Regions from separate parts of the Peribacillus sp. FSL M8-0224 genome, predicted to be linked through region 3. Evidence: a T-box and tRNA genes for the amino acid it is inferred to sense, from the RefSeq annotation. Region 3 holds a T-box; the other regions hold tRNA genes.
The links. The T-box of region 3 lies ahead of argS (arginine--tRNA ligase). A T-box ahead of a tRNA ligase gene usually reads a tRNA of that ligase, here a tRNA-Arg.

Region 1: it encodes a tRNA-Arg, which carries the amino acid that the T-box ahead of argS (arginine--tRNA ligase) is inferred to sense. The anticodon was not compared.
Region 2: it encodes a tRNA-Arg, which carries the amino acid that the T-box ahead of argS (arginine--tRNA ligase) is inferred to sense. The anticodon was not compared.
Region 4: it encodes a tRNA-Arg, which carries the amino acid that the T-box ahead of argS (arginine--tRNA ligase) is inferred to sense. The anticodon was not compared.

What each region holds. Positions count from the first base shown of each region.
Region 1 is NZ_JBBOOJ010000001.1:5,182,985-5,186,376, forward strand. It holds gene MKX49_RS25235 (ABC transporter substrate-binding protein) at 1-15, opposite strand, end outside; cobalamin riboswitch at 194-368, opposite strand; gene MKX49_RS25240 (polysaccharide deacetylase family protein) at 455-1,303, opposite strand; tRNA gene MKX49_RS25245 (tRNA-Arg) at 1,533-1,606, shown strand; gene MKX49_RS25250 (hypothetical protein) at 2,109-2,273, shown strand; gene MKX49_RS25255 (DNA topoisomerase III) at 2,328-3,392, opposite strand, start outside.
Region 2 is NZ_JBBOOJ010000001.1:4,945,080-4,948,471, reverse strand. It holds gene whiA (DNA-binding protein WhiA) at 1-820, shown strand, start outside; gene MKX49_RS24110 (HPr family phosphocarrier protein) at 841-1,098, shown strand; gene clpP (ATP-dependent Clp endopeptidase proteolytic subunit ClpP) at 1,198-1,803, opposite strand; tRNA gene MKX49_RS24100 (tRNA-Arg) at 2,093-2,164, shown strand; gene rpoN (RNA polymerase factor sigma-54) at 2,479-3,392, shown strand, end outside.
Region 3 is NZ_JBBOOJ010000001.1:4,286,827-4,290,218, forward strand. It holds gene MKX49_RS20610 (hypothetical protein) at 1-275, shown strand, start outside; gene argS (arginine--tRNA ligase) at 362-2,035, opposite strand; T-box leader at 2,076-2,294, opposite strand; gene MKX49_RS20620 (response regulator transcription factor) at 2,362-2,904, opposite strand; gene MKX49_RS20625 (fatty acid desaturase) at 2,998-3,392, opposite strand, start outside.
Region 4 is NZ_JBBOOJ010000001.1:3,588,418-3,591,809, forward strand. It holds one part of gene MKX49_RS17230 (IS3 family transposase) at 1-354, opposite strand, end outside; gene MKX49_RS17235 (hypothetical protein) at 730-930, opposite strand; tRNA gene MKX49_RS17240 (tRNA-Arg) at 1,108-1,181, opposite strand; gene MKX49_RS17245 (metallophosphoesterase) at 1,355-1,867, opposite strand; gene MKX49_RS17250 (XTP/dITP diphosphatase) at 1,870-2,481, opposite strand; gene MKX49_RS17255 (Ger(x)C family spore germination protein) at 2,697-3,392, opposite strand, start outside.

The sequences.
Region 1 (3,392 bases), 900 kb from region 3:
AAAAATCTTCTTCATTTTCATTCCCCACAATCTTTTTATTTAATTTCTTCATACCTAACAGAGAAAACCAATCCTGGAAGATGCCCCCAAAACAAAAAGCATCTCCCGTTAAACGGAAGATGCTTGCATGGCAACAATATCAATACGGACTCTATCTTAGGGTCTGCCACACACCTTCCCATCCGCGTAGGTTACAGGTGTACGAATTCTGGCAGGTCTCCTGGCTCATGGTCTTCGTCAACGGCACCTTCCCATATCTCATACAGTGGTACACAGCCGTCAGCTCCCATATACAGTGGCGGGACCGCGTTGGCATTTCACCAACTTCCCTTTTAAGTCATTAAGACACCAAATCGTTCATATGTATATAATTTTCACTGCCTTCATTATACACCATGTAAGAATCGATTATTATATGATTTTTCTGAACAAGTGCGAAATGACCCTTCCGCCTTCAATGCTTTGAAGCATTTTCAATCAGCGACGCAAACCCATTGATCGATAACCCCGGTGAAATCCGAACTCTATGCAGAGCATGCATCCCTTGGTCGCTTGAAGCTCCCCCAGGTTCGGTAGTGACTGCCATTTTGTATCCAGCTTCTTCTGACAGCCTGAGACTCTCTTCGTTATACCGGCCAACCGGATAGGAAAGCACTGTCGTGTCCTGGTCGAGGATACGGTCGAACAGCACCTTCGACTGAACCATTTCCGCTTCTTGCTGCTCTGCCGTCATGCGGTTCAGCTCCAAATGGTTGATGGTATGGCTTTCAATCGAAATCCCATCCCTGCTCATCTCCAACATTTGATTTTCAGTCAGGTGATGACCTTTATCTATGGACTTCCCGATCATGAAGACAGTTGCTTTCATATCATTTTCTTTTAATATCGGGAAAGCCTCCGTGTAGTTATCTGTATAGCCATCATCAAAAGTAAGCCAGACGCACTTCTCACTTGGCATCCGATTCTCGGCTAAAACGAGGAATGCTTCTTCAGGGGATAATGTATAGTAACCATTCTCCCGAAGCCAAGCCATCTGTGATCGGAATTCCTCCCTTGGGACCCGAAGGCCATTACCTTGGGAAATGCTGTGATACATCAAAATCGGAAGCTGGACCGGGGACTCGGCCTTTATCCAGTCTCCCGTATCGATTTGCCCCTCCGAATCCTGCCCGCTCCCATTCTCAGCCGCTTCGGCCACTTCAATGTCATCTTCCGCAATCGGTGCAGCCGTCTTTGTGCCTATCCCCTCTAAAATCCCTTGTGTGCATCCAGGTAAAATCAAAACCCCCAGCAATGCCGCCATCCTTAAAACTCTATATTTTTTCACTATCATTCTCCTGATTTTTTTATAGTATAATAGTACCAGAAAACCAATGGACAATAAAGTATTCCATTTAATGAAAAAAGAGGAAAAACGAGAGCTTTGCGATGCGCTAAACATTTATGAGGATTTTTTTTCATAACTATGTGCTATTAGCTTGAAAAGTTTGCCTATAAGAAATATAATAAATAAGTCGTCGACTTTAATATATGTCCCAGTAGCTCAGCAGGATAGAGCGACAGCCTCCTAAGCTGTAGGTCGTAGGTTCGATTCCTATCTGGGACGCTAATTATAAACCCCTGTTACAAGCGGTCCTTCCGCGGAGTAACAGGGGTTTTTTTCTGTTGGTTAAGAACAATTGATTTTTTGATGGAGAAAACACAGGTCTCAAGGCTAAATTTTTTCATCAAGCCATATAGATATAAAACCTGATTGCAAAACTATGCATAAAGGTTGGAAATATTGGCGAACAAGAATACAAACTGTTTGATAGTAAAAAAAGTCTTATTTATCACGTCGATAAATACAAATACTGATTTCGGGATATAATCATTTTTTTTTGAAATATATGTTTTAACCTGTCCCATCCGGGTATACAAATACTGTAAGACATTCTCACCAAAGGAGATGATAGTGCATGATGAGTACAATCAGAAGCCAATGGAACAAAGAGAATGACGCAGCGGTGTTTAGTCCCGGTGATCAGCGTTAGAGTCAATTGAAGAGTTGGATGATAATCAAACATGGGAATTACTAGTCTTCTCATCCAAAGGAGGAAGATACGATCATGAGTATTTACAGCCTATGGAATCCAGAGAATGATGAAGCAATTTTCAGTCCGGGTGATCAGAAGCCATTCAGTACGCTCATACGAGTAGATTCGGATAAACACACACACACTGACAAAACACTTGAATATGAATTACATGGCACCGTACTGAATGAAATTTAGTCGAAGCAGGAATATACCGAAAAAGGATGGAGCGATTGCTCCATCCTTTTACTTTTATTTATCGAATTTCAGTTTCGCCAAGGCATCTGCCAATGCAGTATTGATCGGCTCTTCTTTATTTTGCTTTTTCATATAATTGGATACTTCATTTTTGGATACTTTTTGATTTTTATTTTGCCCTCTTCGTTTATTGTAAGAAGATAGTTTTTCGTGAAAACCGCATTTACAGGTGAATGTCTGTGCTTCTCCTTGACCGCGCATTTCCATCTTTTTATGGCATTGCGGGCATCTGGCATTTGTTACACGTGAAACACTTTTTTTGTGGCCGCAATCACGATCTTGACAGACAAGCATTTTTCCCTTTTTACCATTCACTTCTAGCATCAGCTTGCCGCAATCAGGACATTTCGTTCCTGACACGTTATCATGCTTGAATTTTTGATCACTATTTTTGATTTCATGGACGATATTTTTGGCGTAGGCGCGCATATCACCGATGAAAGCCTGTTTTGGCAGCTTTCCTTTTGCTATCGCAGTTAACTTTTGCTCCCATTGAGCTGTCAAAGCTGGAGAACGCAAGTCTTCAGGTGCCAATTGAAGAAGTTGTTTTCCTTTTGAGGTGACATGAAGACCCTTTCCTCTCTTCTCGATCAGGAAGCTATTGAATAGTTTTTCAATAACATCCGCACGTGTTGCAACAGTTCCAATCCCGCCAGTTTCACCAAGAGTCTTGATGAGCTCTTTGCTTTCCCCTGCCATGAAACGAGCAGGATTCTCCATTGCCGAAAGAAGCGACCCCTCATTGAATGGTTCCGGCGGTTTCGTTTCACCCTCTGTTTGTTTCACAGTCGAAATGGTTAAACTGTCACCTTTTTGAACGTTCGGAAGCAGTTGCTCCGCAAGGCCATCTTTAGCTTCTTCCTCATCGAATTGGTGATCATAAACTTCCTTCCAACCTGACTTCAGGATGACCTTCCCTTTTGCCATGAACGTCTCCTGCCCCATTTTTGCGGTGATGGTCGTTTGTTCATATTCAAAAGGCGGCATCAATACAGCAAGGAACCTTTTAACGACCAAATCATAGATTTTCGATTCTTTGTCGCTCAGTTTTCCCGGTAG
Region 2 (3,392 bases), 660 kb from region 3:
TATTCAAACTGAGAATGCTGCGATTGCCAGAAGGATTTATACGCTGCTGAAAAAAAGTTATGAGGTCCAGGTCGAGCTGTTGGTCCGTAAAAAGATGAAGCTTAAAAAGAACAATGTATATATTGTCAGGATGTCATCCGGAGGGCAGCGGGTTTTAACCGATTTGGAAATTTTAGGCGATGGCTTTGAAATTCTCCATGATATATCCGATACTATTGTTGGGAAGAAATGCTGTAAGCGTTCTTATCTAAGAGGTGCATTTCTTGCAGGGGGTTCGGTTAACAATCCGGAAACGTCTTCCTATCACCTTGAGATTTTCTCACTTTATAAAGAGCACAATGATGCCCTTTGTGAGCTAATGAATAAGTTTGGCTTGAAGGCCAAGACACTTGAACGCAAGAAGGGGTACATCATTTATTTGAAAGAAGCCGAAAAGATTGCCGAGTTTTTAAGTATAGTTGGCGCCCATTCAGCTTTATTAAGGTTCGAGGATGTACGGATTGTCCGTGATATGCGTAATTCAGTGAATCGGCTTGTGAATTGTGAAACAGCCAATTTGAACAAAACGATCGGGGCATCATTGCGCCAGGTTGAAAATATCCATTATATCGAGGATACGGTAGGACTTGGCATTTTACCGGATAAGCTTCGGGAAATTGCGGAGCTTAGGATAGCGTTTCAGGATATAACCTTAAAGGAACTTGGGGAAATGGTATCCGGGGGAACCATCAGTAAGTCCGGGATTAATCACCGATTGCGAAAGATTGATGAAATAGCTGACAGGCTCCGTGGGGGAGAGGCTATTGCTGCGAAAAAATAAAGCTAACAGGGGAGATCAAGATGGTGGAGAAACAAGTTGAGGTAAAATTGAAAACGGGTTTGCAAGCTCGGCCGGCGGCTCTTTTTGTACAAGAAGCTAACCGCTTTCATTCAGATGTTTTTCTTGAAAAAGAAGGAAAGAAAGTGAATGCAAAAAGTATAATGGGATTAATGAGCCTAGCCATCAGTTCTGGCGTGTCCGTGAAGTTAATCGTCGAAGGACGCGATGAAAAAGAAGCGTTAGAAGCATTGGAAGAGTTCGTTCAGCAAGAGGGTTAAAAAAGGGGATGCCTAAATGTGCATCCTTTTCTTTTATCATGAAAAAAGGCTCCGGAGGTCGCTTATGGCGATCTCCGGAGCCTTTCTTTTGTTGCAGGATTACTTAGAGTTTTTATCATCAAGAACGCTGCGCGTGATGACTTTGTCAATCAAGCCATATTCAAGAGCTCTTTCGGAAGTCATGAAGTTATCACGTTCCGTATCTCTTTGAAGGACTTCGATAGGTTGTCCTGTACGTTCTGCCAAGATTTGGTTCAGCTTATCTTTCAAGTGAAGGATACGGCGGGCAGCAATTTCAATTTCCGTAGCTTGACCTTGAGCTCCTCCAAGTGGTTGGTGAATCATGACTTCACTGTTTGGCAACGCATAACGTTTGCCTTTTTCGCCAGCGGCCAATAGGAAAGCACCCATGGAAGCGGCCATACCGATGCATACTGTCGATACATTAGGTTTGATATATTGCATGGTATCGTAAATGGCCATACCGGAAGTGATGCTTCCGCCAGGGCTGTTGATGTATAGAGTGATATCTTTTTCAGGATTTTCCGCTTCTAAAAATAGTAATTGAGCAACAATGGAGTTGGAAACATTATCGTCAATTGCACTTCCTAGCATAATGATCCGGTCTTTTAATAAACGGGAGTAAATATCGTAGGCACGCTCCCCACGACTTGTTTGTTCGATAACTGTAGGAATTAAATTCATGTTCATTTCCTCCTTCGATTAAGAGAATCATTTAAATTCTTTATGTATGTATGATACACTTTTTGGTCAATTTAGGTCAAACAAAACAAACCCTATTATGGATAATTTGTTCGACAATTTTCTGGCTAGGGCTCCTTCCTGATAGATTATTTTATATATTATGCCGCACAGGGATGAATTTCCACATTACCCATAATACCCAAATGATAAAGTTTTAAACCTGATAACCCTTGCAAAGGAGGGGATTCTATCATATAATGAAGTCTGTTGAAAAAATATTTTCTATTACGCCCTCGTAGTGCAACGGATAGAACGCAAGCCTCCGAAGCTTGAAATGCAGGTTCGATTCCTGCCGAGGGCATTACCAATCTTCTGCTTAATAAAGTGGGGGATTTTTTATTTGTAATTTTTAGGAGAGTTGAAATTTTTGCTGAATTTGCTTGTTTTCCGTAATATTCCATCGAATCCTGTAATGTCGGTCCTGTCTTGAAAATATTCGCCCACACTATTGAAAAATGGTGATTTTTCAATAAAAGTAGTTGTTAAATTTGCGTTTCTAACATATAGTATTTAAAACAAATAAACTATTCAGAAAAAAATCGTAAGCGTTTTCATGGGTTTTTGTGTAGAATTTTCTCCTGATAATGTAAAATGGAGTGGGGGAGGGATGAATCGATGAGTATGAATATGAAAGCAGGACTTTTTCAACAGCAAACATTAAAGATGGCAATGACCCAGGAGCTCATGCAAGCTATTACATTGCTGCAATACTCCTCGCAGGAGCTATCGGCTTTTTTAGAAAATAAAATGGTGGAGAACCCATTACTGTCCATAGATCAGCCAACATCTTCTTTATTTCAGCCAACTTTTGACCGCAAAAAAGGTAAACGGACTCTTAAAAATACGTATGATGCCAACTATTGGATTGAACAGATCAGTGAAGATACCATATCGCTTGAACAGCATATCATGTCCCAGGTGAATCACCAGCAGTTTTCCGGTGAGCAGCAAAAGGCAATGCTTCTATTAATTCATAACCTTGATGAAAACGGTTACTTAAGGACTCAGCTGGATGATATATGCATCCCAGGCATATCTCCGGCCGTTTTGGAAGAGAGTCTCTCGATTTTACAGGAACTCGAACCGCATGGTATTGGAGCGAGGAATCTTCAAGAGTGCCTTTTGCTTCAAGTGAAAGCAGAAGGGGAGAATCTTCTGGCAGAATCGATCATAGAAAACCATTTCCTCGATTTTGCTGAAAAGCGCTGGAAAGACCTAAGTAAGAAAATCGGTGTTACACTGAAGGAGATTCAAGAAGTCTTTGATTATGTCCAGACGTTGAACCCGCGTCCGGCATCACTCTTTTTTCAGGAAAAACCTTCTTATATAGTGCCGGATGTGGTCGTGGAAGTTCGGGATGGCATGCTGCTTGTCGGGAATTATGATGGTAACACACCCAATCTTAATGTGGATAAAGGATATTTAAACCGAATGAAGAGCCATAAGGATCAGGGAGTTCAGCGGTTTATCCAGGATAAGTGGCAGGAATACCAATGGATCTCCAGAGGAATCCAACAGAGAAAAGAAAC
Region 3 (3,392 bases):
ATGAAACAGTTGGCGGATGGATTGGACATGTTCAACAAAAGTCTGGTGGCAAGGTCAAGATAAAAGAAGTAAGCTTTACTGATAATGGAAAAATAGTAGTGGAACATAAGGGATTTACAGAAGGAAAAAGTGAAGATGGCTCTATTACAAAATTAAATCCATTATCAACGGATTTTTATTTGGGAGATCCTCCAAAAAAAGAGCATGTGTACAAGTTGCATATTACATGGGAGAAAAAAGGACAGCCCATGACAGATACCTTTCTTCTAAAATAAAAGAGCTTACGTTCATGCCAGGATTTATCTGATAAATTATGGAGCCATTTTGAAAAGATCAAAATGGCTCCTTTTAGAGACATGCATTACATTTTATTCGGCGCTGAAATTCCCAATAAACTTAGCGCATCCTTCAATACGATCGCAACGGAAAAAGCGAATGAGAGCTTCATTTGTTTCCATTCATCTTCCACTAGGATTTTCGAATGTGCATAATACTTATTGAATGCACGCGATACATGCAAGCTGAATTTCGCGATTTGTGATGGATCGGCTTGTTCAAATGATTTTTGGACAATGATCGGGTATTGCTCCAGCAGCTGGATGACTGGCCACGCATATTCGCCTAAAGCGTCATATTGGATGTCCTGCTCTTTAAAATCACCTTTTTCAAGCAAGGAGGAAATTCGCGCATATGTGTACTGTACATATGGGCCCGTTTCTCCCTCAAAATTCATCATTTGCTCTAATGAAAAATCAATATCGTTCATGCGGTTATTTTTTAAATCATTAAAGATTACCGCTCCAACACCGACTTGTCTTGCAACCAGTTCTTTCTGTTCAAGCGCTTGATTTTTTTCTTCAATATTGCGCTTCGCAGTTTCGATCGCCTCTGCCAATACATCCGCAAGCAGCACGACTTTCCCTTTACGGGTCGACATTTTCTTACCGTCTTTTAGCATCATGCCAAATGCTACGTGCTGTAAGTCTTTTGACCACTCATACCCCATTTTTTCAATGACGTTAAAGAGTTGTTTGAAGTGCAGGGATTGTTCATTTCCGACCACATAAAATGTTTTCTTTGCCTCATACTGTTTTTTACGATACATGGCTGCAGCTAAATCACGTGTGGCATAAAGTGTCGCACCATCGGTTTTCGTAATCAAACACGGCGGCATATCTTCCAATTGCACAACATAGGCACCTTCTGAAAGGGCAAGCAGGCCTTTTTCTTTTAGTTCCCCGACAACCGCATCCATTTTATCATTGTAAAATGCTTCGCCGGCATAGGAATCAAAACGGATGCCCAATAAATCATAAATCGTCTCGAATTCTTTTAAAGACGCATCCCTGAACCATTTCCACAATGCCAGTGCTTCCTCGTCCCCGTCTTCAAGCGACTTGAAGCTTGCGCGTGCTTGGTCATTCAATGATTCATCGGTTTCTGCTCTTTCATGGAACTTCACATAGATTTTCAATAATTCCTGAATCGGCGAAGCCTCGATTGCCTCTTTGTCCCCCCACAGCTTATACGCGACAATCAACTTACCGAATTGCGTGCCCCAATCTCCTAAATGATTGATACGCACGGCATTGTAGCCATTTTTTTCGGCAATGTTGGCCAGTGCATTCCCTATGACCGTAGAGCGTAAGTGCCCCATGGAAAAAGGCTTGGCAATATTCGGGGAGGAATAATCAATCACGACATTTCCCTTTCCAGTCTGCATCGAACCATACAAATCCTTTTCCTTTAATATCGTTTGCAGCACATTTTCCGTCACCATCTGTTGATTGACGAAGATATTCAGATAACCTCCCACTACGTTCACTTCTTGAATCAACGTACTGTTTAATTGTTGGGCTATTTCCGACGCAATCACCTGAGGCGATTTTTTGAATTTTTTCGCAAGAGTAAAGCACGGAAAGGCGACATCACCTAACTCCATCATTTTCGGCTTTTCCATTAATTTTTCTATTTCACTTGCTGGCATTTCATTGTTCAAAGCAGTTGAAATCAATTCTGCAATTGGTTTATTCATCGACATTTTCCCTCCTAAACAAAAAAGCCCCCGCCTCTAAATAAGAGACGAGAGCATGAATTCCCGTGGTACCACTCTAGTTGCCACAAATTGCGGCCACTTTCCATTGTTAACGAGGTGACTCCCCGATATTCCCTACTGAACGTTTCAAGAAATTTCTCCAAAGTGCGCTTCATTCATCCGACCTGCATTAGGCTCCCACCATCCCTAACTCGCTTTCCATTTCAAAATGAACTACTCTCTTCATCACAGAATTTTCAATATTATAATTTAATCCATCGTACACAATTTAAAAAAACGTGTCAACAGAATTTAAGAAACAAATCCTAACCAGCCGGTAACTTCATTTTATCCTTGATGTTCGAAAAATATTTTCTTACTGTCCCAATTGTGCCGCTTTGATTGGACGGCTCAATATTGGATGGACCATCGGCTAACAGCCCTAACACTCCCATTTCCCGGCCATTATGGCTGGAAGGCCCATCAATAAGCTCTGGGGAGTATATTCGCTTGCCATCCATTATGCAGCGAATCGAGCAGGCTAACTCATCACCCGGGTTATCCTTCAATAAATAACCACTTACATCCGCCTTTAATGCGAGTTGAAAATAACCAGTCCTTCGAAATGTCGTTAAAATGACCACCTTGCATTCAAATGACCTTAATGCTTCTGCTGCCTCAAGTCCGTTCATTACAGGCATCTCCATATCCATGATACACACATCAGGCCCTAATTGGTGTACAAGAGCCATCGCTTCTTCTCCGTTACTGGCTTGCCCGACAATTTCTATATCTTCTTCAAGATTGAGTAGAGAACTTATTGCCTCTAATAGCATTTGCTGATTCTCTGCAATGACAATTCGAATCATTTTTAAGTTCTCTCCTTTATCGAGTTCCTTATATGAAGCAAAGACTCCCCAAATCCGAGGATTATTAAGGGAGTCTGGAATGATACATGAACGTTACAGTTCAGATTTCACTTGAGTGGGAACACTTTTTTTCGTTAAATATTTTATGTCCTTGAAACTGACGAAATTCTTGGATTCCTCATCCCATAAACGGAAACGGAGTGAGCGCAAGCTTGTTGCAAGAGTGATCGTCGGAACGTTCTCTAAAGGCTGCGTATTATTATGCGCCATTTCCAATTTATAGTTAGGCACCCTTGGACTTAAATGATGAACATGATGGTAACCGATATTACCAGTAAGGAACTGCATCAGTTTTGGAAGCTTATAAAAAGAACTTCCCTCCACTGCTGCCAATACATATTCCCACTCTTCATTTTCTTCAAAATAAGAGTCCTCAAATGTGTGCTGGACGTAAAACAGCCAAATGCCGATTGAACCAGAAATCATGA
Region 4 (3,392 bases), 700 kb from region 3:
CATGGATGGTCTCCCCTTTTTCTTAGAAATTAGGGCATCTAATCCATAGGCATTAACATTTATTCTCCACGTCCGAATTAGCGCTGGAGATGAAATATTAAACCTTGCGGCTGCGTCGTAAGAAGATATACCCGTTTCATTCATATAATTAAGTACATCCATTTTAAACTCCGTAGAATAACTTGTATAGGATTTCTTAAATCCATCGGCTCCTTGAATTTGGTATAAACGAACCCATCCTTGAATCATTTGATAAGAAACTTCAAATATTTTCTGAAGATCCATATAGCTGTGCTTTCCTTCAAGGTAAAGTCGTACAATGAATATTTTCTGTTCGGCAGAAAAATTAGCCATAAAAAACACCCCGTAAATGTTAGTTTGGTGTCTAACATTTACGGGGCAGTTCATTTTTGCCTACAGTTTTTATTTGAGAAAGCGGGAGTTGATTTCAGATATCCGCTCCTGTCTGCCAAGTCGCATCAAAGCAAGCATTTTTGGTGTTTCGGCTGCCAGTTTCGGCAGGAGCGCTGCAAATTTTCTTCAATCCAGTGAGGATTACAGTCAAAACCATGAAGACCGGAGCAGTTTATCGACCTAAACCACACAATATTCGACCGTTCATGCATTTTTTCAACCTTCACCTCACTGTTCAGACTACGATTCCCATTTTGTCGCAAAGGATGTGTTATGAAATTCCTTTTAAAAATCCTTCGCAGAGCTCATTAAGTATTAGCTAGGCACAAACTTAAGTATTCCTTCCAGATAAACACCTTTTTCTTTTCGTTTACATTCCCTCAACTTGATTCTTCCTTCTTTTTCTAACTCTTTGGCTAATTGGACCACTTTTGTTCCATCTTCGGTTATTTCGACTGAGAAGAAATTGCCCCGAGTGGAAGTTTGAATGAACTTGAATAATCTATCTTTATTCATTTAAACATCTCCTTATTTATTACAAGTTCGACATAAATGGTCATCCACCTGCGATAAATATGAAATAAAAAATTTCATGGTTAAAAGGATTCAAATCGAAATGACCCTCGTTAGCTTAAACGACCCAAAAAAGTAAAAAAGCCAAAACCTTTAGAAGGTTTTGGCTTTTTAAGTTAGTGTCCCAGGAGAGATTCGAACTCCCGACCGACGCCTTAGAAGGGCGTTGCTCTATCCAGCTGAGCTACTGAGACGTTTATGATATAAGTTGCGGTAAAACTTATGTATTACCTTAACTGTTCCCTTAGGACACTTCTTATTATAGTAGGATATCAAAAGGAAGTCAACGGTTTTTCAAAAAAAGTTTTTTCTTTTTTTAAAGAACCAGGAAGCGGGGAAAAACGCTTCCTGTTCATTATACATGAAGTCATTCCATTTGATAAGCATTTCTTAGATCCTCAACGATTTTTCCTTCAAGGTCATAATAGATGATTTCAAATTGGTCATTTCCAATCTCCAAAATGGCATAGGTTTTCTCTTTTCGTCCCCGCGGCTGCCGTATGCTTCCCGGGTTGATGAAGAGCTTGCCGTCAATCCACTCTGAGCCTGCAGCATGGGAGTGACCAAAGCAAATAATATCCGCCCCTGTCTCTTCACTTTTATAAGATAGGTTCATCAAGGTCATATTTATGTTATAGAGGTGTCCATGCGTTACGAAGAAACGCTTGCCTGAGATATTCTCCACAATATCATCCGGATATGCCGAATCATAGTCGCAATTCCCTCCAACGGCCAAAAACTCCGACATGTGAGGGTCATTTCTCTCCAACTCTGAATCACCGCAATGGATCATGGCGGCGACCTCTTGTTTATGACGGTCGGCAATCATGCTGATTTCATGAGTTAAGCCATGACTGTCACTCATTATTAGCACTTTCATCGTCACATTCCTTCTTCCCTTTTTAGAAATAGATCAAGTTTTTCATCTAGGGCCCTCAATGCGTTGGCACGGTGGCTGATTTGGTTTTTTTCCTCTTTTGTCAATTCAGCGTTTGTTTTGCCCTGTTCCTCTACAAAAAAGATGGGATCATAACCAAATCCATTCGTTCCTGAAGGCTGTTCCGTGATAAAGCCTTCCATCGTTCCCGATACCGTAATCGTTTCCTGGTTGGGCGACGCTAGTGCCAAGGCGCAATAAAATCTCGCCGTCCTAGCCTCTTTCGGCACGCCTTCCAGTTCGCGGAGGACTTTTTCCGTGTTTGCTTCATCACTCTTGGCCTCTCCAGCATAGCGGGCAGAATATACGCCCGGACGGCCCTCCAATGCATCTACAATCAATCCGGAATCATCAGCAATGACAAAGTGGCCTAGCTGATGGGCAATGGCCTCTGCCTTCAGGATCGCATTTTCTTCAAAGGTCGTGCCTGTTTCCTCCACATCCGGGGCATCCGGTACATCGAGAAGTGTTTTGACTTCATAACCTTTAGCAGAAAATAAGCTTTCGAACTCCTTGGCTTTCCCTTTATTTTTCGTTGCAATGATTACTGTCTTCATTTTTCATTTCACCCTTTTTCATTTTATCGGCACGGGAGTTCTTTTGGGGCTGAGAAAGAATTTGCTGTCATCCGTCATATGTAAAAGCCGCTTCTTCTCCAGTGCCAACGGACGGATTCAACTCTGCCTATCATGTTCAACAACAGCCGCTGAATTTTCCAGATAAGTTAAGTCTAACACAACTCCCTCATCTGCAATAACCTGAAACTTATAAACTAACGTTTGTAATTTTCACTATGTTCAATATGGATATTAACTTTTATGTTATTTATTGAAGTCTTATCAAAGGAATTAATAATTTTATTATCCCACTTATTGACATGGTATCTGTATGCCTTTTCACTTATGTTAAAAAGGTCTGTATTGATTTTATCCCCCGTCTCCAATGTCCTCAAAATATCTTGCTTGATTTTTATTTCTACCTTTTTTTCGATTTTTTCCATATCCAAGTTGTCTATATTTTGTTTCAATATCCCATTTGCTTTAACTTCTAAATCATATAAGGGTTTCTTCTGTTGTTCCAATACTTTGATGTTTGTTTTGGGGTCCATGATTTCAACACTTACCTTTTGTTTATTCAGGGAAAAAAACATGACAGTCGCCTTATTTCCAACCCATTTCATACCAGTCAAATCTTGTTTACTTACGAACCCTTTATACTGTTGTTTTGATAAAACATAACCGCCATTCAACGTTGGTATCTTTTTTTCTTTACCCCTGTCTGTGTAATGACGCTCATTTATTACCATAGAGGGAATTAAAATGGAACCAACCGGTTGATAAAATTTCGAAACCAGTTCACTGAATTTTAACGGGGAAATGAAATAGTTTTCATTAATAACGGTCTCTGGCCTTTGAATGATCGTGAATAAGTTAGGAAGATTAAAGAAACTATCACCGTTAAACACCTT